DNA from 2 places in the Streptomyces sp. NBC_01003 genome. Region 1 is predicted to be linked to the other one. Evidence: riboswitches for the same ligand, from Rfam matches in the RefSeq annotation. Region 1 holds a riboswitch; the other holds the start of a gene.
The links. A riboswitch is a leader RNA that binds a small molecule or an ion and turns the genes downstream of it on or off. The one in region 1 is predicted to bind ZMP and ZTP.

Region 1 (11,354 bases):
TCACGGTGTCGGTGTCGGTGACCGCGCTCTTGACCTTCTTGGCGGTGATCTTCGGCTCGTCGAGAAGGTTGACGAGCCCCTTCGGCGTCGATGCCGACTTGCTCATCTTGATCGACGGGTCCTGGAGGTCGTAGATCTTCGCCGTCTCCTTGAGGATGTACGGCGCCGGGACCGTGAAGGTCTCGCCGAATCGGCCGTTGAAGCGCTCGGCGAGGTCGCGCGTCAGCTCGATGTGCTGACGCTGGTCCTCGCCCACGGGCACCTGGTCGGCCTGGTAGAGCAGGATGTCCGCGACCTGGAGGATCGGGTACGTGAAGAGGCCGACGGTCGCGCGGTCGGCGCCCTGCCTGGCGGACTTGTCCTTGAACTGCGTCATGCGGGAGGCCTCGCCGAAGCCCGTCAGACAGTTCATGACCCAGCCGAGCTGCGCGTGCTCGGGGACTTGGCTCTGCACGAACAGCGTGCAGCGGTCCGGGTCCAGGCCGGCGGCGAGGAGCTGCGCCGCGGCGAGCCGAGTGTTGGCCCGGAGCTCCTTCGGGTCCTGCGGCACGGTGATCGCGTGCAGGTCCACAACCATGTAGAACGCGTCGTGAGACTCCTGCAGCGCCACCCACTGGCGGACCGCGCCGAGGTAGTTGCCGAGGTGGAACGAGCCTGCGGTGGGCTGGATTCCTGAGAGCACGCGGGGACGATCAGAGGCCATGCTCCTCATTGTCTCAGGTGTCTCTCATTGGTTGGAAACAGGTGGGCGACGGATGCACGACAAGTGCCGAACCGTGTACGGAGAGCCGTCGCCCACCCCGCCCGGCGTGTCGCCGGGATCTGGCTCCGAGATCTCGCTTCGGACCTGTCTGCGGAGCGAGTTCGGAAAACCTGTGCGACGGGTGGGAACCGATGCGCGGGGTGCGGTGTATCAACGATGTGAGGACACAGGGGGAGGTCCTGGAGGGGGGCCGCGTCGTCGACGACGAGCGTGCGGTGATCGCTCGCGTGCGCGCCGGAGATGTGGAGGCGTACGCAGTGTTGGTGCGCGCCTTCACCGGGCTGGCGCTGCGGGCGGCCCGGGCCCTCGGGGCGGGCGCGGACGCGGAGGACGTGGTGCAGCAGGCCTTTTTCAAGGCCTACTGCGCCCTGGGACAGTTTCGGGACGACTCGTCGTTCAAGCCGTGGCTGCTCGCGATCGTCGCCAATGAGACGAGGAACACAGTGCGCTCGGCGGTGCGACAGCGTTCGGTCGTGGGGCGGGAAGCGACGTTGATAGAGGCCGAGCCGCTGATACCCGAGACCACGGATCCGGCGGTCGCGGCCGTCCACGACGAGCGGCGGACGGCATTGCTCGCCGCGCTCGAGGAGCTGAGCGAGGAGCATCGGCTGGTCGTCACGTACCGGTATCTGCTGGAGATGGACGAGGCGGAGACGGCCGAGGCGCTCGGCTGGCCGCGCGGCACAGTGAAGTCGAGGCTCAATCGCGCGCTGCGGAAGCTGAAGCGGATTCTTCCGGCCGAGCTGGACCCGCGGGAGGGAGGTGATGAGCATGAGTGAGCCGCGCCACGAGCACGACGGGAGCCACGGCCCCAGCAAGGCGCACGGGCCCCGCGCGGGTCGCGGGCTGCCGGATGAGCTGCGGGCGCTGGGCAGGTCCCTGGACGGTCTGGGCCCCGGCGGCGAGTCGATGGCCGAGCGGGTACTGGCGCAGATACTCGCCGAGTCGGTTCCGGCGCCGGTGGCCGAGCCGGGGGCGGCCCCTGCCCAGGTGCGGCGGGCGCGCCGCTGGATACGGAAGCGGTGGCGGATGCTCACTGCGGGGATGTGCGGAGTGCTGACCGTGCTCGTGCTCACGCCTCCGGTGCGGGCCGCGGTCGCCGACTGGTTCGGCTTCGGCAGCGTGGAGGTCCGGTACGACCCCTCGGCCCTGCCGTCGTCCGGTGCTCATGTCCCCGGGTGCGGTACGTCGCTCTCGCTGGGTGAGGCCCGACGAGAAGCCGGATTCGAACCCCTGGTGCCGGACGAGCTGGGGATGCCTGACGCCGTCACGGTGACGCGGGAACCGAGATCGCGTTTCTTGATCACGCTGTGCTGGCGCGAGGACGGGCACACGATCCGACTCGACGAGTACCCGGCCCAGCTCGACATCGGGTACACGAAATCGGTGCGTATGCAGCCGCGCTGGGTCGACCTCGGCCCGGATACGGGGCTGTGGTTCGCCCAGCCCCATCTGCTCAGTTTCTGGATGCTCGACGGCAACGGCGACCGGTGGACCCGCTCGGAACGCGCCGCGGGCCCGACGCTCCTGTGGACCCGTCGGCAGCAGGTGACACTCCGCCTGGAGGGAATCGACTCCCAGGAGCGGGCGATGGAGATCGCACGCTCGGTACGGAAGCCGGACGCCGTCCGCTGATATCCGCGGGCTGAGCCGGCGGGCTCCCGCACACCCGAGAACTCACGCGCCAAAGTTGGGAACCCGGTCGGGTCGAGCGGTGTACCAGAAGTGAATCGGCACGGGCGGGCCGTGCCGGGACCAGCTGGGGGGGGAACGGATGCGAACAGTACGAAGGCTGGCCGCGCTGGCGGTGGCCCTGACGGCGGCACTCGCCGCGATGCTGCTGAGCGCGTCAGGGGCGTCGGCCGGCGGACCGACGAGCGTTCTGGTGGTGTCGCCCGAGAGCGGCCAGAGCGCGTCGCTCTACTTCAGTGACAAGAAGTACGGGCCCCTGGAAAGCCTCCTGGGCGAGCCGGACCAGGGCCGACGGGAGGAGCCGCCCGGCTTGGGCATAGGCGCGGGACGTCAGCTCAATGTCACCTGGCTGCTGCACGACGTGCTGCCGTGGCGGGTCGACCAGGTCTATCCGGACTCGCCGGGCACGAAGGACGTCTGGATACACACAGCGACACACGTGCCGGACTCCTACAACGGGTACTGGCACAAGGCGCAGAAGCCGGCAGAGCTGCGCGCGCTGCTGAAGGGCCTCGGAGTCATGGGCGAGCGGTCCCAAAAGGGCGGGAGCCCGATCTTCCCGGCACCCTGGCAGTCGCCCGACCGGTCCAAGGAAGCGCTCGGTGGAGCTCCGGCTCCGGCAGCCGACAGTCGCGGTGCCGGGCAGTCCGCAGGCGCGCGGGCCTCGGCAGCCCGGGCGGGCGAGGGGACGGACTGGTGGTGGGCGATACCGGGGCTGGCGGCGGGTGCCGCGCTGGCTCTGGTGCTGCGGCCGCTGGCCGGCAGGCTGCCGCGTCGTCGCGGGACGGGCGAGTCCCCGCCGGACACCGGACCACGGCAGCAGCTGATCGACTCCTGAGAGTCGCCCGTCAGCTCTCACGGCTGCGAGTACGCACTGACCGGCCCGTCGGTGCGGCTGATGACGGGCCGGTCAGGAGATCACGGAGCTAGGGGGTCAAGCGATCAGGTGAGGTCGACTTCCGGGTAGAGCGGGAAGCCGCTCAGCAGGTCGGACGCTCGCGTGGAGACCTCGTCGGAGACCTTCTCGTCCAGGATGTGCTGGGCCTTGGAGGGCGCGCCCTTGCTGGTGGTGCCCGGTTCGGCAGCGGTGAGCACGCGGTCGATGAGGCCGGCGACCTCGTCCATCTCCGCGGTGCCCAGGCCCCGGGTGGTCAGAGCGGGGGTGCCGATGCGGATGCCGGACGTGTACCAGGCCCCGTTGGGGTCGGAGGGGATGGAGTTGCGGTTGGTGACGATGCCGGAGTCGAGGAGCGCGTTCTCGGCCTGGCGGCCGGTGACCCCGTAGGAGGTGGCGACATCGATCAGGTTGAGGTGGTTGTCCGTGCCGCCCGTGACAAGGGTGGCGCCGCGGCGGGTCAGGCCCTCTGCGAGGGCGCGGGCGTTGTCGACGACGGACTGGGCGTAGTCGCGGAACTCGGGGCGGCGGGCCTCGGCCAGGGCCACGGCCTTGGCGGCCATGACGTGGGGCAGCGGACCTCCGAGGACCATCGGGCAGCCGCGGTCGACCTGGTCGACGAGCGAGTCGTCACAGAGCACCATGCCGCCGCGCGGGCCGCGCAGCGACTTGTGCGTCGTGGTGGTGACGATCTGGGCGTGCGGCACCGGGTCGAAGTCGCCGGTGAGGACCTTGCCTGCGACGAGGCCCGCGAAGTGCGCCATGTCGACCATGAGGGTCGCCCCGACCTCGTCGGCGATCTCGCGCATGATGCGGAAGTTCACGAGGCGGGGGTACGCGGAGTAGCCGGCGACGATGATCAGCGGCTTGAAGTCGCGGGCGGTGGCGCGCAGGGCTTCGTAGTCGACGAGGCCGGTCTGCGGGTCGGTGCCATAGCTGCGCTGGTCGAACATCTTGCCGGAGATGTTGGGGCGGAAGCCGTGGGTGAGGTGGCCGCCGGCGTCCAGGGACATGCCGAGCATGCGCTGGTTGCCGAAGGCCTGACGGAGCTCGGCCCAGTCGGCGTCGGAGAGGTCGTTCACGTTGCGGACGCCGGCCAGCTCCAGGGCGGGGGCCTCGACGCGCTGGGCGAGGACGGCCCAGAAGGCGACGAGGTTGGCGTCGATACCGGAGTGCGGCTGGACATACGCATGGCGGGCGCCGAAGAGCTCGCGGGCGTGTTCGGCGGCGAGGGCCTCGACGGTGTCGACGTTGCGGCAGCCGGCGTAGAAGCGGCGGCCGACGGTGCCCTCGGCGTACTTGTCGCTGAACCAGTTGCCCATCGCGAGGAGGGTGGCCGGGGAGGCGTAGTTCTCGCTGGCGATCAGCTTGAGCATCTCGCGCTGGTCGGCGAGCTCCTGGCCGATGGCGTCGGCCACGCGGGGCTCGACGGCGCGGATCACGTCGAGGGCGCTGCGGAACGCTACGGATTCGGTGGAGAGGGCGGGCTCTGACATGACGGACCTCCGGACGGATGGGACCTCCACTGCCCGAGCGAAGTCGAGAGCGGGGGTTCACGGGTCGGCCCAGGCGCACGGCACACAGTTCACAGGCCGCTCCCCGATGGTCGGTCCCATCCCAGCGCGCCAGTCACGGCCCTGCGGGCCACCCTACCGGGCGCGCCGGGAAGCGAGGTTCCCGGTCCACGATGCGAGCGACGGTAGGAAGGGGCCACAAGCCCACGTCTTCGCGTCATAAGAGCCGTAAGAACGGAGATCCCGTGACTGCTGTGACTCCTCCGAATGCCGTAACGGAAGCCTTCATCACCGCGTCCGAAGCGCACAGTGCGCACAACTACCATCCGCTGCCCGTCGTGGTCGCCACGGCGGAGGGGGCGTGGATGACGGATGTCGAGGGGCGCCGGTATCTCGACATGCTCGCCGGCTACTCGGCTCTCAACTTCGGCCATGGGAACCGGCGGCTCATCGAGGCCGCCAAGGCGCAGATGGAGCGGGTGACGCTGACGTCCCGCGCCTTCTACCACGACCGGTTCGCCGAGTTCTGCACCCAGCTCGCGGAGCTGTGCGGCATGGACATGGTGCTGCCGATGAACACAGGGGCGGAGGCAGTGGAGACCGCCGTGAAGACGGCGAGAAAGTGGGGGTACCAGGTCAAGGGGGTGCTCGACGGCAGGGCGAAGATCATCGTGGCGGGCAACAACTTCCACGGGCGCACCACGACCATCGTCAGCTTCTCCACGGACCAGGAGGCGCGCGCGGACTTCGGTCCCTACACGCCGGGGTTCGAGATCGTGCCGTACGGCGATCTGACGGCACTGCGTGGCGCTGTCACCGAGAACACCGTGGCCGTGCTGCTCGAACCGATCCAGGGCGAGGCCGGTGTCCTCGTACCACCGGCCGGATACCTGCCGGCGGTAAGGGAGTTGACCCGCGAGCGGAACGTGCTGTTCATCGCCGACGAGATCCAGTCGGGTCTCGGGCGGACCGGGCGGACGTTCGCCTGTGAGCACGAGGGCGTGGTGCCCGACATGTACGTGCTGGGCAAGGCGCTCGGCGGTGGGGTCGTGCCGGTGTCGGCAGTGGTGTCCAGCAGCGAGGTGCTGGGGGTGTTCAAGCCGGGTGAGCACGGGTCGACGTTCGGCGGGAATCCACTGGCCTGTGCGGTGGCGCTCGAGGTCATCGCGATGCTGCGCACCGGGGAGTTCCAGCAGCGGGCGGCGGAGCTGGGCGAGCATCTGCACGCGGAGCTCGGACTGCTGGTGGGCACGGGCAAGGTGACGCAGGTGCGGGGACGCGGGCTGTGGGCGGGGGTCGACATCGATCCGTCGTACGGGACGGGAAGGGAGATCTCGGAGAAGTTGATGGACAAGGGCGTCCTGGTCAAGGAAACCCATGGGAGCACGATCCGGATCGCTCCGCCTCTGGTGATCAGTCAGGAGGACCTGGACTGGGGGCTCGACCAGCTTCGGGCGGTCCTGGCGGTCTGACGGTGGTGCGCCTCCGGCAGGGGCCGCCGGCTCGTGGTCCGGCCGTTCACGGGGGCGCCCCCCGGAGGGTGGGCCGCCCGCGAGCCGCCCGGTGCGGGGCACCCTCTACAGTCGCTTTGTGCTTCTTGGAATGGTTTGCGCGCTCGGGGCTGCGGTCTGTTTCGGTACGGCTTCCGTGTTGCAGGCGATGGCCGCGCGGGCCGCGGAGCCGGGGTCGGGGTCCGGCGTCGACGCCGCATTGTTGCTGCGGGCGCTGCGGCAGTGGCGCTATGTCGCCGGGCTGGGACTCGACCTCCTCGGGTTCGTGTTGCAGGTCGTGGCGCTGCGATCCATTCCGATCTATGCCGTCGGCGCGGCGCTCGCCGCGAGTCTGGCGGTGACGGCGGTGGTGGCCTCGCGGCTGCTGGATGTGCGGTTGAGCGGTGTCGAGTGGGGCGCCGTCGGAGTAGTGGTGGCGGGGCTTGCGATGTTGGGCCTGGCGTCGGGGACGGAGGGAGACAAGGCCGGTTCGGACGCGTTGCGGTACACGATGCTGGGGACAGCGCTGGGGGTGTTGTTGATCGGGGCGGTGGCCGGGCGGCTTCCGGGGAGGGGGCGGGCGCTCGCGCTGGGGCTCGGTTCGGGGTTCGGGTTCGGGGTGGTGGAGGTGTCGGTGCGGCTCATCGACGACGTGTCGCCCGGCGCGTTGCTGAGCAATCCGGCGACATATGCGCTGCTGCTCGGTGGGGGCTCGGCGTTTCTGCTGCTGACCTCGGCGTTGCAGAAGGGGTCGGTGACCACGGCCACCGCGGGGATGGTCGTGGGCGAGACAGTGGGGCCGGCGCTGGTCGGGGTGATCTGGCTCGGGGATCGCACGCGCGAAGGGCTGGCCTGGCTGGCGGTTCTCGGGTTCGTGGTGGCCGTGGCGGGGGCGTTGGCGCTGGCGCGCTTCGGGGAGGCGCCGGTGGGGGACGCGTCCGCACCGGCCCGGGTCTGACCCGAAACCACCCGACCCGAACTCGTTCCGGCCCGACCCGACCCGAACCGAACCCGTTCTGACCCCGAACCGACCCGACCCCGAACCGACCCTGAGCTGACCGTCCACGACCGCCCATGGCCGCCCGACCCGAACCCGGGCCGCTCAAGCCGAGACGCCCACTGCCCGACGCCCGCCCCCTAAGGCAGCACCCGGCACAACGCATCGAGCGCGCTGGTCCAGGCGTGGTCCGGTGGGGTTCCGTAGCCGACTACCAGGGCGTCCAGGGGTGGTTCGGCGGGGGCCGCTTCGTGGCGGAAGCTGGAGAGGCCGGCGACTCCGAGGCGCTGCCAGGCGGCGGCGCGGACCACGGACTGTTCGGTGCCGGGCGGGAGTTGGAGGACGGCGTGCAGTCCGGCGGCGATTCCGGTGGCGCGGACGCCGGGGGCGCGTTCGGCGAGGGCGGCGACGAGCTGATCGCGGCGGCGGCGGTAGCGCAGGCGGGCGCCGCGGACATGGCGGTCGTAGGCGCCCGAGTCGATGAACTCCGCGAGGGTCAGCTGGTCGAGGACGCCGCACGACCAGTCGGCGACGCCCTTCGCCTCGATCACCTCCCCGATGACGGAGGGCGGCAGCACCAGCCAGCCGAGGCGCAGGCCGGGTGCGAGGGATTTGCTGGCCGTGCCGCAGTAGACGACGCGGTCGGGGTCGAGGCCCTGGAGGGCGCCGACCGGCTGGCGGTCGTAGCGGAACTCGCCGTCGTAGTCGTCCTCCAGGATCAGTCCGCCGGTGCGGCGGGCCCAGTCGACGACGGCGGTCCGGCGGTCGGGGTGCAGGGCCCCACCCACCGGGAACTGATGGGCGGGGGTCAGGAGGGCGGCGCCCACATCCGGTTCACCGGTCGCCAACTCATCGGTGCAGGTGCCGAGTTGATCGAGAGGAAGGGGGTGGGTGCGCAGGCCTGACCGCGTCAGGACGTCCCAGTGGATGTCGAGCCCGTACGTCTCCACGGCCACGTCTCGCACGCCCCTGTTGCGCAGCACCTCGCCGAGCAGCATCAGACCGTGGACAAAGCCGGAGCAGATCACGATGCGGTCCGGGTCGGCGTGGACGCCGCGGGCGCGGGCGAGGTAGCCGGCGAGGGCGGTGCGCAGTTCGATGCGGCCGCGGGCATCGCCGTAGCCGAGGGCGTCGTTCGGGGCGGCGTTGAGGGCGCGGCGCGAGGCCTTGAGCCATTCGGCGCGCGGGAACGAGGAGAGGTCGGGGGTGCCGGGGTGCAGGTCGTGGCGGAGTCCGGCAGGAGCGCGCCGGCCGCGGGTCGGGGCCGGCCGGGGCGCCTCCACCGGCCGCTCCGCGACGCGCGTCCCCGAGCCCTGGCGCGCGGTGAGCCAGCCCTCGGCGACGAGGTCGGCGTAGGCGTCGGCGACCGTGTTGCGGGCGATGCCCAGATCGGCTGCGAGCGTGCGGGAGGATGGGAGGCGGACACCGGGGGCGAGGCGGCCGCCGCGTACGGCGTCACGGAGCGCGTCGGTCAGGCCTTTGCGCAGGCCGGAGCCGGTCGGCTCGACGTGCAGATCGATACCGAGCGCTTGACCGGAGGGCGAAGTGGCCCAGGATTCCACCATGGAATTGGACCATACCCGTGGGCTACTCCGCTCGTAGGGTCGATGTCATGACGACGAACGAGAACACCACCGACAGCACCGGCCCGACCACCGACGCCGGCCGGACCACCAAGGAGTACGTCCACGAGCACGCACCCCGGCTGGCCTGGGCCAAGCACGCTCCGGAGGTCTACAAGGCCATGATCCGGCTCGACGCGGAGGCCCGTAAGGGCGTCGACCCGGTGACGCTGGAGCTGGTCAAGATCCGCGCTTCGCAGCTCAACCACTGCGCGTTCTGCCTCGACATGCACTCCAAGGACGCGCTCGCCGCGGGCGAGAGCGTCGAGCGGATCATCCAGCTGGCCGCGTGGGAGGAGTCGCAGCACTTCTACACGCCCAGGGAGATCGCGGCGATCGAGCTGACCGAGGCGATCACCGTGCTCACGGACGGGTTCGTGCCGGACGAGACGTACGAGAAGGCGGCGAAGCTGTACGACGAGAAGGAGCTGACGCAGCTGATCGCCGCGATCACGGTGATCAACGCGTGGAACCGGTTCGGTGTGTCGACGCGGATGGTGCCCGGGCACTACACCGCGGGCGACTTCAAGTAACAGCCCTTACGACGCACTTGGACATGGGTGTGCGCGACTGGACACGGGTGTGCGCGACGCGATGATCGCGCTCGGCGCCGCCGCGAAGAAGGGGCTCGGCGACCCGGTTCTCGCCGAGCTGGTGATGATTCGGGCCTCGTAGATCAACGAGTACGCGTTCTGCCTGGACATGCACGTGGACCTCGCCGTCGAGAAGAACGGCGAGAGTGCGGTCGGGGTATCCCCTGCTCGAGCGAAGTCGAGAGCTTGAGGAAGGATCGCGCTGCTCCATGCCTGGGCGGAGGCCCCCGAGCACTCCACCGAGCGCGAGCAGGCGGCGCTCGCGCTGACCGAGCTCCTCACCGTCCTCACCGTCCTCACCGTCCTCACCGACGGGTTCGTGCCGGACGAGACGTACGAGAAGGCGGCCAAGCACTTCGGCGAGGCCGAGCTCGCCCATCTCCTCGGCGTGATCAGCGTCATCAACAGCTGGAACCGGCTCATGGTGAGCCGCCGGATCGCGCCCGGCGGACCGCAGTGGTGACGTGCCGACCACGCCCCCACCCGTAGAAGTCCGCGCACAGACGTGCCGGGTGCCCCCGTCAGGAAAGGCACCCGGCACGCGCGCGGGAAGGAGCCCTGCGGCTACTTCGGCAGCCAGGACCGCCAAGTCGACTCGTGCTCGTCGATCCACTTCTTCGCCGCCTCGTCCGGCGACAGCTTCTGATCGGCGATGAGCAGAGAGACCTCGTTCTGGTCCTCGGTCGTCCACTTGAAGTTCTTCAGGAAGGCCGCCGCCTTGCCGCCGCTCTTCGAGAAGTCCGCGTTGAGGTACTTCTGCAGCGGCGTCTTCGGATAGGCGCAGGCCACCTTCTTCGGGTCGGCGTCGCAGCCCTCCTTGTACGCGGGCAGCTTCACCTCCGTCATCGGCACCTTCTTGAACAGCCACTGCGGCTGGTACCAGTACGTCAGGAACGGCTTCTTGGCCTTGGCGAACTGCTTGATCTGGGTGATCTGAGCCGCCTCGGAACCGGAGAACACGACCTGGTACTTCAGCTTCAGGTTGTTGACCAGTGCCTTGTCGTTGGTGACGTACGACGGGGAGCCGTCGAGGAGCTGGCCCTTGCCGCCGCTCTCGGCAGTGCGCAGCTGGGACGCGTACTTGTTGAGGTTCTTCCAGTCGGTGACGTCCGGGTGCTGCTTGGCGAAGTACGTGGGGACGAACCAGCCGATGTGTCCGGTGACGCCGAGGTCGCCGCCGTTCACGATCGTCTTCTTGTCCTTGACGTACCGCTGCTCCTGGTCGGGGTGGCCCCAGTCCTCCATGATCGCGTCGACGCGGCCCTGGCTGAGCGCGTCCCACGCGGGGACCTCGTCGACCTGGACGGTGTCGACGCGGTAGCCGAGCTCGTGCTCGAGCAGGTACTGGGCCACCGCGATGTTGGCCTGCGCGCCGACCCAGGACTGGACCGACAGGGTCACCGTCTTCGCGCCCTGGGCGTTGGCGTACGGGGAGGACTGCTTGGTCATGTCGGCGGCGCCGCAACCGGTCGCCACCAGGAGGGTGCCCGCGGCCGCGAGCCCCATGGTCATCCTGCGTGCCCGCACCGGGCGGAAAGATCGAAGTGTTCGCATCGCGATCACGCTCCCTTCTTCGCGCGGCGTTCGGTCGGCTGGGTGACCCGGTCGAGCATGAGGCCGAGACACACGATCGCCGCGCCGCCGACGAGCCCGGTCGCCAGGTCGCCCTGGGCGAGGCCGAACACGACGTCGTAGCCGAGCGCGCCACCGCCCACCAGACCGCCGATGATCACGACGGCGAGGACGAGGACGACACCCTGGTTCACGGCCAGGAGCAGCGCGGGCCGG
Region 2 (11,354 bases), 3.6 Mb from region 1:
GATCGGGCACGTGGACCGCCCTGCCCGAAGGCCGCGCCCCCAGTGGCATCACCCGCCTCCTCGGCCCCCAGGACACCGCGATCGACCTTGCCAGAGCGTCCCCCGGGCTCCCACAGCAGGCACTCGTCGACGCCCTCGCGCACATCACCCCGCAACTTGCCGAGCAGGCCCACACCCCTGGCTACCACCCCTACGGCCTGCCCGACCTGCGCGCCGCCGTCGCCGAGCGCTACACGCGACGGGGCCTCGCCACCCTGCCCGAACAGATCCTGGTGACGTCCGGCGCACAGCACGCGCTGACGCTCGTCCTGGGACTGCTGAGCAGCCCCGGCGACCGGGTCATGGTCGAGAACCCGTCCTACCCGAACGCCCTCGAGGCACTGCGTCGAGCCCGGCTGCGTCCCGTGTCCGTCCCCGTGACCGACACCGGCTGGGACATCGGGATCACCGAATCGACCCTCCGCCAGGTCGTGCCCCAACTGGCCTATCTGATCCCCGACTTCCACAACCCGACCGGCTGTCTCATGCCCGAACACGAGCGGGCACGCGTCCTGCGCGCGGCGGAGCGGTCCGGTACCTGGCTGGTCATCGACGAGACGCTGGCCGACCTCGCGCTCGACGTTCCCCCGCCGCCTCCCTTCGCCTCCCACGCGGCGAAGGGTGGCACCGGGCAGGTCATCAGCATCGGCTCGATGAGCAAGACCCACTGGGGCGGCCTGCGCATCGGCTGGCTGCGCGCGCCCGCACGGCTCGTCACCGAACTCGCGGGCCAGCGCGTGGCCACCGACATGGGCGGATCGGTCGTCGATCAGCTCCTGGCACTCGCCCTCCTGGACCGGGCCGACGGGCTTCTGCCGCCCCGACTCGAGCAACTGCGTTTGCAGCGCGCCGCGTTGGTCGCCGCACTGACGGAGCACATGCCGCACTGGACCTGGCAACTGCCTCCCGGGGGCCTGTCGTTGTGGGTCGACCTGGGCGAACCGGTGGCCTCCGCGCTGTCCGAACGAGCACTCGACAACGGCGTCCGGATCGAGAGCGGCGCCTGCTTCGCCACCGACCCCGGCATCTTCGAGCAGCGGATGCGCATCCCGTACACGACCCCGGCGGACACCCTGCGCGAAGCTGTCCACCGCATGGCGACGGCGCTCGCCGCCGGCCTTCCGCCGGCGTCCACCGTGCGACGGCCGCACTGGGTCGCTTGAGCCTTGGAGGACGAAGGAGATCGCTGCATGGTGTACGGAGGTGAGCGTCCCGGGACCGGTCCGCTCTTTCGCCTTCCATGGCGTGGGTGCCACTACCCGGGTCGGCCCGAGGAGGACCTGTGGATCGCCCTCGGCGTGGATGGGAACGGCGGCTGGTGGTTCGACGGGTACTTCCTTGGGCGCCTGCTATTGGGCCAAGGCGCGCCGCGCGCCGCCGAGTTCGCCCGGTGGCTCCTGGAGGCGCCGCCGACGGGCCCGTACGAGCGGGAATTCACGCTGATCGACCGTGAACCGCAGGCCGGATCCGCGCGGATCGCCGTCGGCACACTGCTGACCGTCGGGTTCCTCATGGGCCGCGAGGAACCCGACGGGCCCGAGTATCTCCAGATGCTGCCGTCGGGCGAGACGGCAGTACGGCACCTCGGCTTCGAGGTGTGCGCACCGCTGGAGTGCGCACCGCTGCCGCGCGCCGCCCTCGAGGTGGCGGCCGCCGGACTTCTCGACGCCGCCACCGACCAGGGATCCCGGATGCGCGATCGACGCGGTCCTGTCAGCCGAGCGCGCGATCGAGGTCCACGCCGAGCTGGTGGTACGCCGCGGTGACCGTCTGGGCCAGGAGGACGGCGATGGTCATGGGGCCCACCCCGCCGGGGACGGGGGTGATCAGGCGGGCCCGCTCGGCCGCGGTGTCGAAGTCGACATCGCCGACGTTGCCCGCGTTGTAGCCGGCGTCGATGACGACAGCGCCGGGCTTGATGTCCTCGCCGCGGATGAGCCGGGGCCTGCCCACGGCCGCCACCACGATGTCCGCCTCCCGCACGAACGCGCTCAGGTCGGCAGTCCGCGAGTGGCAGTACGTCACCGTGGCGTCCCGGGCGAGCAGCAGCATCCCGGCCGGCTTGCCGAGGATCGCGCTCCGGCCCACGACGACGGCATGCCGCCCCGCGACATCGACGTCGTACTCGTCGAGGAGCCGCATGATGCCGCCCGGTGTGCAGGAGACGAACCCGGGCAGCCCGAAGGCCATCGCGCCGAACGAGGTCATGGTGACTCCGTCGACGTCCTTCTCCGGGGCGATGGCCTCGAACGCCGCGCGTTCGTCGATGTGCGGGCCCACGGGGTGCTGGAGCAGGATTCCGTGCACCGACGCGTCCTGCGACAGGGTGCGGAGAGTGGCGACCAGCTCCGCGGTCGTCGTTTCGGCGGGGAGCTGGACGCGCCGCGACTCGATACCGGCCTTGGCGCAGCGGGCCTGCTTCATGCGGACGTACGTGACGGAGGCGGGATCCTCGCCCACCAGTACGGTCGCGAGGCAGGGCGCCGAGCCCGTGCGCCTCACCAGCTCCGCCGCTCTGCCCGCGGACTCCTCGACGAGGCGCCGAGCGGTGCCGGTGCCGTCCATGTGGTGGGCTGTCTGTGTCGGGGACATGGTCGCCTCCCAGGCGTCATTGACCATTCGCCCAGGCGCACGGCATACATCGACCCTTTGGTCAGGCCGCTCCCCGGTGGTTCTCCACCCCAGCGCCAGTCACGGCCTGTGTGCCACTGTAACGGTTTCGGTCAGCCGCGCGAGAGCCGCGGCCTCCTCGCTGCCGTCCTCGGCGCTGAAGACGTGCACGACCAGACCCGTCTCGCCGGGCGCGGCCGGCACGTGCAGCGTCTCGAAGTCCAGCGTGAGCAGCCCGGCCACCGGGTGCCTCAGGCGCTTGCGCCCCGCCGCGCACATCACGACCTCGCCGCTGTCCCAGATACGCCTGAACTCCTGGCTGAGCGCGGTGAGTTCGGCGATGAGCGCGGCCAGATCCGTGTCGTCGGGGTAGCGCCCCGACCAGACCCGGAGCTGGCCCACGGCCTCCGCCGCCCGGTCCTCCCACTCCGGGTGGACGACGCGGGAAGCGGGGTCGAGGAACAGGTACCGCGCGTTGTTCCGGTCGCGGCGGGCCGGCTCGCCGAGGCCGCCGATCAGCTCGGCGCCGAGGGCGTTCCACGCCACCACGTCCAGGCGATGGTTCGTGGCGAAGGCCGGGAAGCCGGCCATGGAGTCGAGGAGCCGCCGCAGCATCGGGCTGACCCGGGCCTCGGGCGCGGGGCCCTGCCGGGCGCCTGCCAGGGTGGCGAGATGCCCGCGCTCCGCCGTGTCGAGGCCGAGCGCCCCGGCGAGCGCGTCGACGACCTCGGCGGACGGCTGGGTGGCGCGGCCCTGTTCCAGGCGTACGTAGTAGTCCACGCTGATCCCGGCGAGCTGTGCCAGCTCCTCGCGGCGCAGTCCGCGTACCCGTCGGCGACGGCCGCCGGAGAGCCCGACGTGCTCCGGTTTGACGCGCGCGCGGCGGGCGCGGAGAAAGTCGCCGAGGCCATGCTGCGAGCCGCCGGTGGTGAGGGCGGTGCCCGCGTCTGTTTCCCCGATGTGGTTCACGCCGTCCATGGGCCCAAGTATGCGTGGCCCTCGCAGTACCAGGACGGGCGTTCCGCCGTTGATCAGGGTGCTGGCTGCCCGGACGCGCCTGGGCGAACGTGGTGGCATGAACGACACGACGTCTCAGCAGCCCAAGAAGATCCTCGTGGTCAGCGCCCACCCGGAACCCCGTTCGCTCAACTCCGCGTTGACCGACTTCGCGGTCGAGCACCTGCGCACGGCAGGACATGAGGTGAAGGTGTCCGACCTCTACGCGATGAAGTGGAAGGCGACGGTGGACGCCGACGACTTCCCCGAGCACACCGGAGCGGGCCGGCTGCACGTGATGGCCGACTCCGAGCGGGCGACGCTCTCGGGCGGTCTGTCGCCCGACATTGCGGCGGAGCAGGAGAAGGTGCGCTGGTCGGACGCGGTGGTCCTGCAGTTCCCGATGTGGTGGTTCTCGGCGCCCGCGATCCTCAAGGGCTGGATCGACCGGGTCTTCACGAGCGGTTTCGCGTACGGCCCTGCGGTCCCGCCGCCGTACGGGGAAAGTTCCCTGCCGGGCAGGCGGGCGCTCGTGTCGGTGACCGTCGGCGCACGGGAGTCGGCGTTCTCCGACCGTGGTATCCACGGAAGCCTCGCGGACGTCCTGCACCCCATTCAGCACGGCCTGTTCTGGTTCACCGGCATGAACCCGTTGGAGCCGTTCGCGGTGTACCGCTCGAACGAACTGCCCGACGACCGCTTCGCCGCCGCGCGGGCGGAGTACGCGCGACGGCTCGACACACTCTTCACGGCCACGCCCGTCCCCTTCCGCCCCCTCACGGGCGGCGACTACGACCACGACATGCGGCTCCTGCCGGGGGTCGAGGCACCGGGTACGAGCGGACTCGGCCTGCACGTCCGCGACCGGGCCTGAGGACCGTCTCGCGCGGCCGGCCCTCCTGGGCGCCTCTCTATTTGAACGTGTTCAAATAACTGCGCTAAGGTGGTGCCGACACGATGAGGGGGCTCCATGAAGATCGTGATACCCGGCGGCACCGGGCAGGTAGGGACGATCCTGAAGCGTGAACTGGCCGAAGCGGGACACGAAGTCGTCGTCCTCACACGGCGGCCCGTGCACGACGGCGAAGTCCGCTGGGACGGCGAGACCCTGGGCCCGTGGGTCGAGGTCGTCGACGGCAGCGACGTCGTGATCAACCTCGCCGGACGCAGCGTGAATTGCCGCTACACGCAGGCCAACCTTCGGGCCATGATGGATTCGCGCGTGCGCTCCGCCGAGGTCGTCGGCGAGGCCGTCGCCGCCGCCGCGCGACCTCCGAGGGCGTGGCTGCAGATGAGTACGGCCACCATCTACGCCCACAGCTTCGCCGCACCGAACGACGAGACGACGGGCGTACTCGGCGGCGACGAGGCCGGCGTCCCGGGCTACTGGGGTTACAGCGTCGAGATCGCCAAGGCGTGGGAGCGGGCGCAGGAGCGGGCCGCCACCCCGCACACCCGCAAGGTCGCCCTGCGCGCCGCGATGGTCATGAGCCCTGACCGCGGCGGCGTCTTCGACGTCCTCCTGCGCCTGGCCAGACTCGGCCTCGGCGGTCCGGTCGCGGGCGGTGGCCAGTACGTGTCCTGGATCTACGACCGTGACTTCGCCCGAGCGGTCCGGTTCCTGATCGAACGCGACGACCTGGACGGGCCCGTGAACCTCGCCGCCCCCGAGCCGCTGCCGCAGCGTGATTTCATGCGTGCGCTACGCGCGGCATGGGGCGTCCCGGTGGGCCTTCCCGCGACGAAGCGGATGGCCGAACTCGGCGCGTTCGCGCTCCGCTCGGACACCGAACTCCTTCTGAAGAGCCGCCGCGTCGTCCCGGGCCGGCTGCTCGACGCGGGCTTCTCCTTCGACCACGCCGGGTGGCCCGACGCTGCCGCCAACCTCGCGCGACGTGTACGCGGTGGGCGTGACGTCACGCGGGCCATGGCGGACGGGATGGTGTGAGGAGGGGAGCCGGGGGCGTCTCCGTCGAGCGGCCCCCGCCGTCACCAGGGGAGCGGGCCCTCGGCGTCGACGTATGTACCGGTCGGGCCGTCGGGGCCCAGCTGGGCCATGCGCACGATGATCTCGGCACCTTCCTCGACGGTCTGGATGCCCGTGTGCCCGTTCAGGTCCGTCGCGGTGTAGCCGGGCTCCACCGCGTTGATCCGCATGCCGGGGAACGCCTTCGCGTACTGCACGGTGATCATGTTGACCGCGGCCTTCGACGCCGGGTAGGCGACTCCGGGATACGCGTGAGTCGGCGTACCCGCGTCGGCGACCCGGGCCAGCGAGGCCAGGCCGCTGCTCAGGTTGACCACGACCGGCGCGTCGGACTTCCGCAGCAGGGGCAGGAACGCGTGGGTCACGCGTACGACGCCGAAGACGTTCGTCTCGAAGGTCGACCGCATCTCGTCGGCGGTCACGTCCGCGGCGCCGATCACGCCTCCGTCCGGGGTCCGGCCCTCGATGCCGGCGTTGTTGATCAGCACGTCCAGGCCGCCGTCGGCCTCGATCGTCTTCGCGGCGGCGTTGACGGACGCGTCGTCCGTGACGTCGAGCTGGACCCGGCGTGCGCCGAGCTGCTCGGCGGCGCGGCGCCCGCGCTCGGCGTCTCGGCTGCCCACGTAGACGGTGTGGCCTGCGGCGATGAGTCTACGGGCGGTTTCAAAGCCGAGACCCTTGTTCGCTCCGGTGATGAGTGTTGTCGTCATGCCGCCAGCGTGCGGCCCCGCGCTGCGATCAGCCAGGAGTCCCGTCTTCCTGGGACTGTCGGTACCAGGCGGATCCCGGGCGGCACCCAGGCGTGGTCCCGTCGTCCCACGCGCGGTCCCAGGCGTGGTCTCATCGAGTGGCACCTCGACCTCAGCTTCAGGGTGAGGGTTCGGTGATCCTGGGGTGCGCATCGCGCGGGGTGCGGCCCGTGTCACCGGCCGCCGAACGTCCTCCGGTAGGCCTCTGGCGGCAGGCCTGTGACGCGGGTGAAGTGTCGCCGGAGCGTGGCCGAGGTCCCCATGCCCGTCCGTGCCGCGATCCGCTCGACGGTGTCGTCGCTCGACTCCAGCAGCTCCTGAGCCTCCCGCACGCGCTGGCTCAGCAGCCACCTCAGGGGTGCCGTCCCCGTGACGGCATGGAAGTGCCGCACCAGATTGCGGCTGCTCATGCCCGCCTGGCGGGCCATGTCCTCGACCGTGAGCGGCTGGTCGATCCGGGCCAGCACCCAGGGGAGCAGATCGGCGAGCGGATGGTCGCGCCCGTGCGTCACCGGCGCCGGGATGAACTGCGCCTGGCCGCCGTCCCGATGGGGCGGCGTCACGAGGTGCCGCGCCAGGGCGTTGGCGACCGTCGCCCCGTGGTCCGTGCGCACGACGTGGAGGCACAGATCCATCCCGGCCGCCTTGCCGGCGGACGTGAGGACGCCGCCCTCGTCGGTGAACAGCACCTCGGCGTCGACCCTGACGCCCGGGTACCGCGCCGCCAGCCTTTCCGCGTGGGCCCAGTGAGTGGTGGCGCGGCGGCCGTCGAGGAGTCCGGCCGCGGCCAGGACGAAGGCGCCGGTGCACAGCGAGGCGATCCTGGCGCCTGCAGCGTGGGCGGTGCGGAGGGCGTCGAGCAGTTCCTGCGGAGGCTCCTGCTCGACGTCGCGCCACGCCGGGATGATCACCGTCTGCGCATCGGCGACGGCCTCGAGTCCGTGGCTGGTGTCGGCCCGTAGCCAGTCGCCGACGCGGGACCCGGCGGGTCCGCAGGTGGTGAACGAGTACCAAGGCGCGGCCAGGTCGGAATGGTCGGAGCCGAAGACTTCGAGCGCCGCCGCGGCCTCGAAAAGCATCGTGCCTTCGGGAAGCGCCATCGCAACCGAATGCGCAGCGGAACGTGCAACGGAAGGCGCGGCGGTATGCATGTCCGAAACTGTACGACCCTCGTCATTCCTGCCACTGGTTGGGCGGGTCCCGCGCCCGGATCATTGCTGTCGAACCGCACACCACCGCCCTTCGGACACTGGAGCCAACGATGAGCAACACCCTCTCGGGACCTGCCGCGCACCGCACCGCCGGGTCGCTCGACGGGCGGCCGGTCGTCGTTTTCGGCGCCTACGGTCACACCGGCCGCTTCGTCGTGGCGGAGCTGCTGAGACGGGGAGCGACGCCGGTGCTCGTCGGACGGGACGCGGGCAAGCTCGACGCGGTGCGCGACCTCGCTCCCGGCGCGCCCGTGCGTCAGGCGCTCCCCGACGACGCGGCCTCCCTCGACCGGGCCCTCGAAGGAGCGGCGGCGGTCATCAACGCCGCCGGACCGTTCCTCGACACGGCCCGCCCCCTGGTGGACGCGGCGCTCCGCGCGGGCATCCCCTACCTGGACGTCGGGGCCGAACAGGCCGTCACCGCCGCCCTGTTCGACACTTACGGCGACCGTGCCAGGGAGGCCGGCATCGCCGTCGTTCCGTCCCTGGCGTTCTACGGCGGGCTGGGTGACCTCCTCGCCACCGCCGCTCTCGGCGACTGGCCGGACGCGGACGAGATCACACTCGCGTACGGCCTCGACAGCTGGCACCCGACCCAGGGCACCCGCCGCACCGGCGAGAGCAACGCCGGGCGCCATCTCACCTACACCGCAGGCAAGTTGAGCCCTTTCTCGTATGCGCAGGACGTCTCCCCGTGGACCTTCCCGGAGCCGCTCGGCAAGCAGGACACCGTCGTGTTCGCGACGGCCGACCAGGTCACGCTTCCGCGCCACGTGCGCACCCCCGAGGTGCGCGCGGTGATGAACCTCGCGCCGCTGCGCGACATCCGCGCGGAGGACACCCCCGAGCCCGTACCCGCCGACGCCGACGGCCGCTCCGCGCAGTCCTTCCTCGTGGAGGCCGTGGTGACCCGCGGCCACGAGACGCGCCGCGCGGTGGCGGGAGGTCGTGACATCTATGCCGTCACGGCGCCGCTCGTCGTCGAGGCCCTCGCGCGCATTCTCCAAGGTGACCGCGTGGTGACCGGCGTGGTCGCGGTCGGCGAAGTGTTCGACGCCGAGAGCTTCCTGCACGCCCTCACGCCCGAGCACCTGACGCGCCTCGAGCTGCCGACCGAGCAGAGCTGAGCCTGGAGTTTCGCGCGGGACGGCGTGCCAGGAGCGGGGCGGGAGTACCGTGAGGCGCCTGCGGGCAGGTGTCTCCGGTCTGCTCACCGCGCCAACTCGGCCGTCTACATACGGTTGTTGACCGTCCGTCGAGTGGCTGACTTTCGGCCAAGACGGGACCCGTCGAGGACCGGTCCACTGAGGGGTGCCCCGCGCGCCCGCCCGGCCAGAACCGCTGTCGAGCGACCGGCAACCCTGGCCCGGCCGCATCCAACCGGCCATCCCTGCCGGACAGTCGTAATGATCTTGGGTAGGTTCCTCAGGGCTCTCGCGCCGCGGGGCGTGTCATCCTCCGGCCCCAAGATCCCGACCAGGCAGGAGCCACTTCATGGGACCGCAACCCGTCGCAATCGACCCGGCCGGTGCGGACGTCCACGCCGAGGCCGCGCGGCTGCGCGCCTCGGGCCCGGCGACGCTCGTCCAGCTCCCCGACGGTCCCGAGGCATGGGCCATCACCAGCCACAGCCTGCTCAAGGACCTGCTGACCGACCCACGCGTGTCCAAGGACCCGAACCTGCACTGGCCCGCGTGGCAGCGCGGCGAGTACCACGAGTCCTGGCTGGCCACCTGGGTCGGCGTGAACAACATGTTCACCGCGTACGGGAGCGACCACCGACGGCTGCGCAAGCTCATCGCACCGGCGTTCACGGCCCGCCGCACCGACGCCATGCTGCCCTCGGTCGAGCGCATCGCCGCCGCCCTCCTGGACGAACTCGCCACGGCGCCCCGGGGATCCGTGGTCGACCTCCGCGAGGGCTTCACGCACCGGCTGCCGATGCAGGTCATCTGCGAGCTGTTCGGTATCCCCGAGGGTGACACCCGCGCCGAACTGGCCCGGCTTTCCGAGATCATCATGACCTCCGTCGACCCGCAGGAGGCGGGCGCCGCGTTCGTCGAGATCCAGGCGCTGCTGAAGGGGCTGGCCGCGCTGAAGCGCGAGGAACCCGCGTCGGACCTGACCAGTGTGCTGGTCGCCGCGCGGGACGAGGAGGGCCAACGGATGACCGAGCAGGAGCTGATCGACACGCTCCTGCTCGTCCTCGTCGCCGGCCACGAGACCACGGTCAACCTCATTGGCAACGCCGTTCACGCCCTGCTGACGCACCCGGAGCAGCTCGAACTGGTCCGTGCGGGCAAGCTCTCCTGGAACGACGTGATCGAGGAGACCCTCCGCTGGGCCCCCGGCGTCGTCAACCTTCCGCTCCGGTTCGCCGTCGAGGACATCGAGATCCCGGACGGGCCCACCATCCGCAAGGGCGAGGCGATTCTGGCGTCGTTCGCGGCCACCGGGCGCGATCCGCGGCAGCACGGGGACACCGCCGACCAGTACGACGCACGCCGCCCGAGCGCCGAACACCTCAGCTTCGGCCACGGAGTCCACCGCTGCCTGGGCGCACCCCTGGCCCGTATGGAAGCCGCGATCGCCCTCCCGGCCCTCTTCGACCGCTTCCCCGACCTGGAACTCGCCCTGCCCGCCGAGTCGTTGGAACCGGCCGGCGGCTTCATCGTGGGAGGCCTGAAGGCGATTCCCATGAGGCTGACGAAGGACTGACCCTGGGCCTCGGATGCGCGCGGCGGCCGGAGCTCCGCAGGCTCAGCCGGCCACCGCGCGCACCGGGACCGAGGACCAGCCGCGCAGCGTGTTGTGCACGAACGGGGTCTCCGGACCGGCGGGTTCCAGGCGTTCGATGCGGCGGACCAGCGCGGTGAGGAGGACCTCCGTCTCGAGCCGGGAGATCGGCTGGCCCACGCACTGGTGGATCCCCATCCCGAACGCCAGATGACCACTCGCCGCCCGCGTGACCCGGAACGCGTCGGGGTCGGGCCCCCATTGCCGCGGGTCGCGGTTGGCCGCGCCGACGAACAGCAGGACCTTCGCCCCGGCCGGCACCGGGACCCCGCCCGGCAGGGCGTCGCGTGCGGCCGTCCGGTAGAAGGACTGGAAGGGCGACTCGTGGCGGAACGACTCGTCCACGGCGAACCGGATGTTCGCCGGATCCTCGCGCAGCAGGGCCCACTGCCCGGGGTCGTGGGCCAGGGCGCGCAGCAGGTTCCCGATGGCAATCACCGTGGTGTCGAGACCGGCCGACAGCATCGCGCGCACCAGAAGCGTCGCCTGCTCGTCGCTCAGGCGCCCCTCCTCGGCCTGCTCCCAGATACGGGCGCCGAGCCCGTCGTCGGACAGGGACTCGCGGGCACAGTTGCGCATCACCCACGCGTGGGTCGCCTCACCGGCGGCGAAGTAACTGCGGTGGAGTTCGTTGTCCGGGCCGAACGCGCTGAAGTTCATCGCGCCGTGAGCCAGAAGGTTCTCACTGCGGCCGGCCCGGGGGACGCCGACGGCGTCACCGAAGACCCGTAGCGGGAAGACCTCGGCGACATCGGTGACAGCGTCGAAGCGGCCGCGGGCGGCGACCGCGTCGGCCAACTCCTCCGCGAACGCCTCGAATCCGGCACGCAGGGCCCGTACCGAACGGGGCGAGATGAGGTCCGCCATCGCGTCGCGCATCACGGTGTGCGCCGGCGGGTCGGTCTCCAGGATGCCGGGGGGACGCCAGGCCTTCTCGCGCCGCAGATCACGGGGGCCGACGCCGGC

Region 2: linked by a shared signal. The riboswitch ahead of OG698_RS04310 (bifunctional 5,10-methylenetetrahydrofolate dehydrogenase/5,10-methenyltetrahydrofolate cyclohydrolase) and the one ahead of OG698_RS20375 (glycine hydroxymethyltransferase) in region 1 are both predicted to bind ZMP and ZTP.

Annotation. Positions count from the first base shown of each region.
Region 1 is NZ_CP108707.1:4,470,946-4,482,299, forward strand. Features, by position in the region: gene trpS (tryptophan--tRNA ligase) at 1-703, opposite strand, end outside; gene OG698_RS20360 (RNA polymerase sigma factor) at 895-1,542, shown strand; gene OG698_RS20365 (hypothetical protein) at 1,535-2,398, shown strand; gene OG698_RS20370 (hypothetical protein) at 2,538-3,293, shown strand; gene OG698_RS20375 (glycine hydroxymethyltransferase) at 3,398-4,846, opposite strand; ZMP/ZTP riboswitch at 4,907-4,993, opposite strand; gene rocD (ornithine--oxo-acid transaminase) at 5,038-6,336, shown strand; gene OG698_RS20385 (hypothetical protein) at 6,467-7,312, shown strand; gene OG698_RS20390 (PLP-dependent aminotransferase family protein) at 7,492-8,916, opposite strand; gene OG698_RS20395 (carboxymuconolactone decarboxylase family protein) at 8,964-9,506, shown strand; partial or broken gene OG698_RS20400 (carboxymuconolactone decarboxylase family protein) at 9,568-10,029, shown strand; gene OG698_RS20405 (ABC transporter substrate-binding protein) at 10,131-11,072, opposite strand; gene OG698_RS20410 (ABC transporter permease) at 11,126-11,354, opposite strand, start outside.
Region 2 is NZ_CP108707.1:883,873-895,226, reverse strand. Features, by position in the region: gene OG698_RS04320 (PLP-dependent aminotransferase family protein) at 1-1,202, shown strand, start outside; gene OG698_RS04315 (hypothetical protein) at 1,230-1,805, shown strand; gene OG698_RS04310 (bifunctional 5,10-methylenetetrahydrofolate dehydrogenase/5,10-methenyltetrahydrofolate cyclohydrolase) at 1,753-2,631, opposite strand; ZMP/ZTP riboswitch at 2,654-2,744, opposite strand; gene OG698_RS04305 (helix-turn-helix domain-containing protein) at 2,731-3,627, opposite strand; gene OG698_RS04300 (NAD(P)H-dependent oxidoreductase) at 3,725-4,519, shown strand; gene OG698_RS04295 (DUF1731 domain-containing protein) at 4,616-5,593, shown strand; gene OG698_RS04290 (SDR family oxidoreductase) at 5,635-6,342, opposite strand; gene OG698_RS04285 (helix-turn-helix domain-containing protein) at 6,555-7,481, opposite strand; gene OG698_RS04280 (saccharopine dehydrogenase family protein) at 7,643-8,719, shown strand; gene OG698_RS04275 (cytochrome P450) at 9,087-10,310, shown strand; gene OG698_RS04270 (cytochrome P450) at 10,353-11,354, opposite strand, start outside.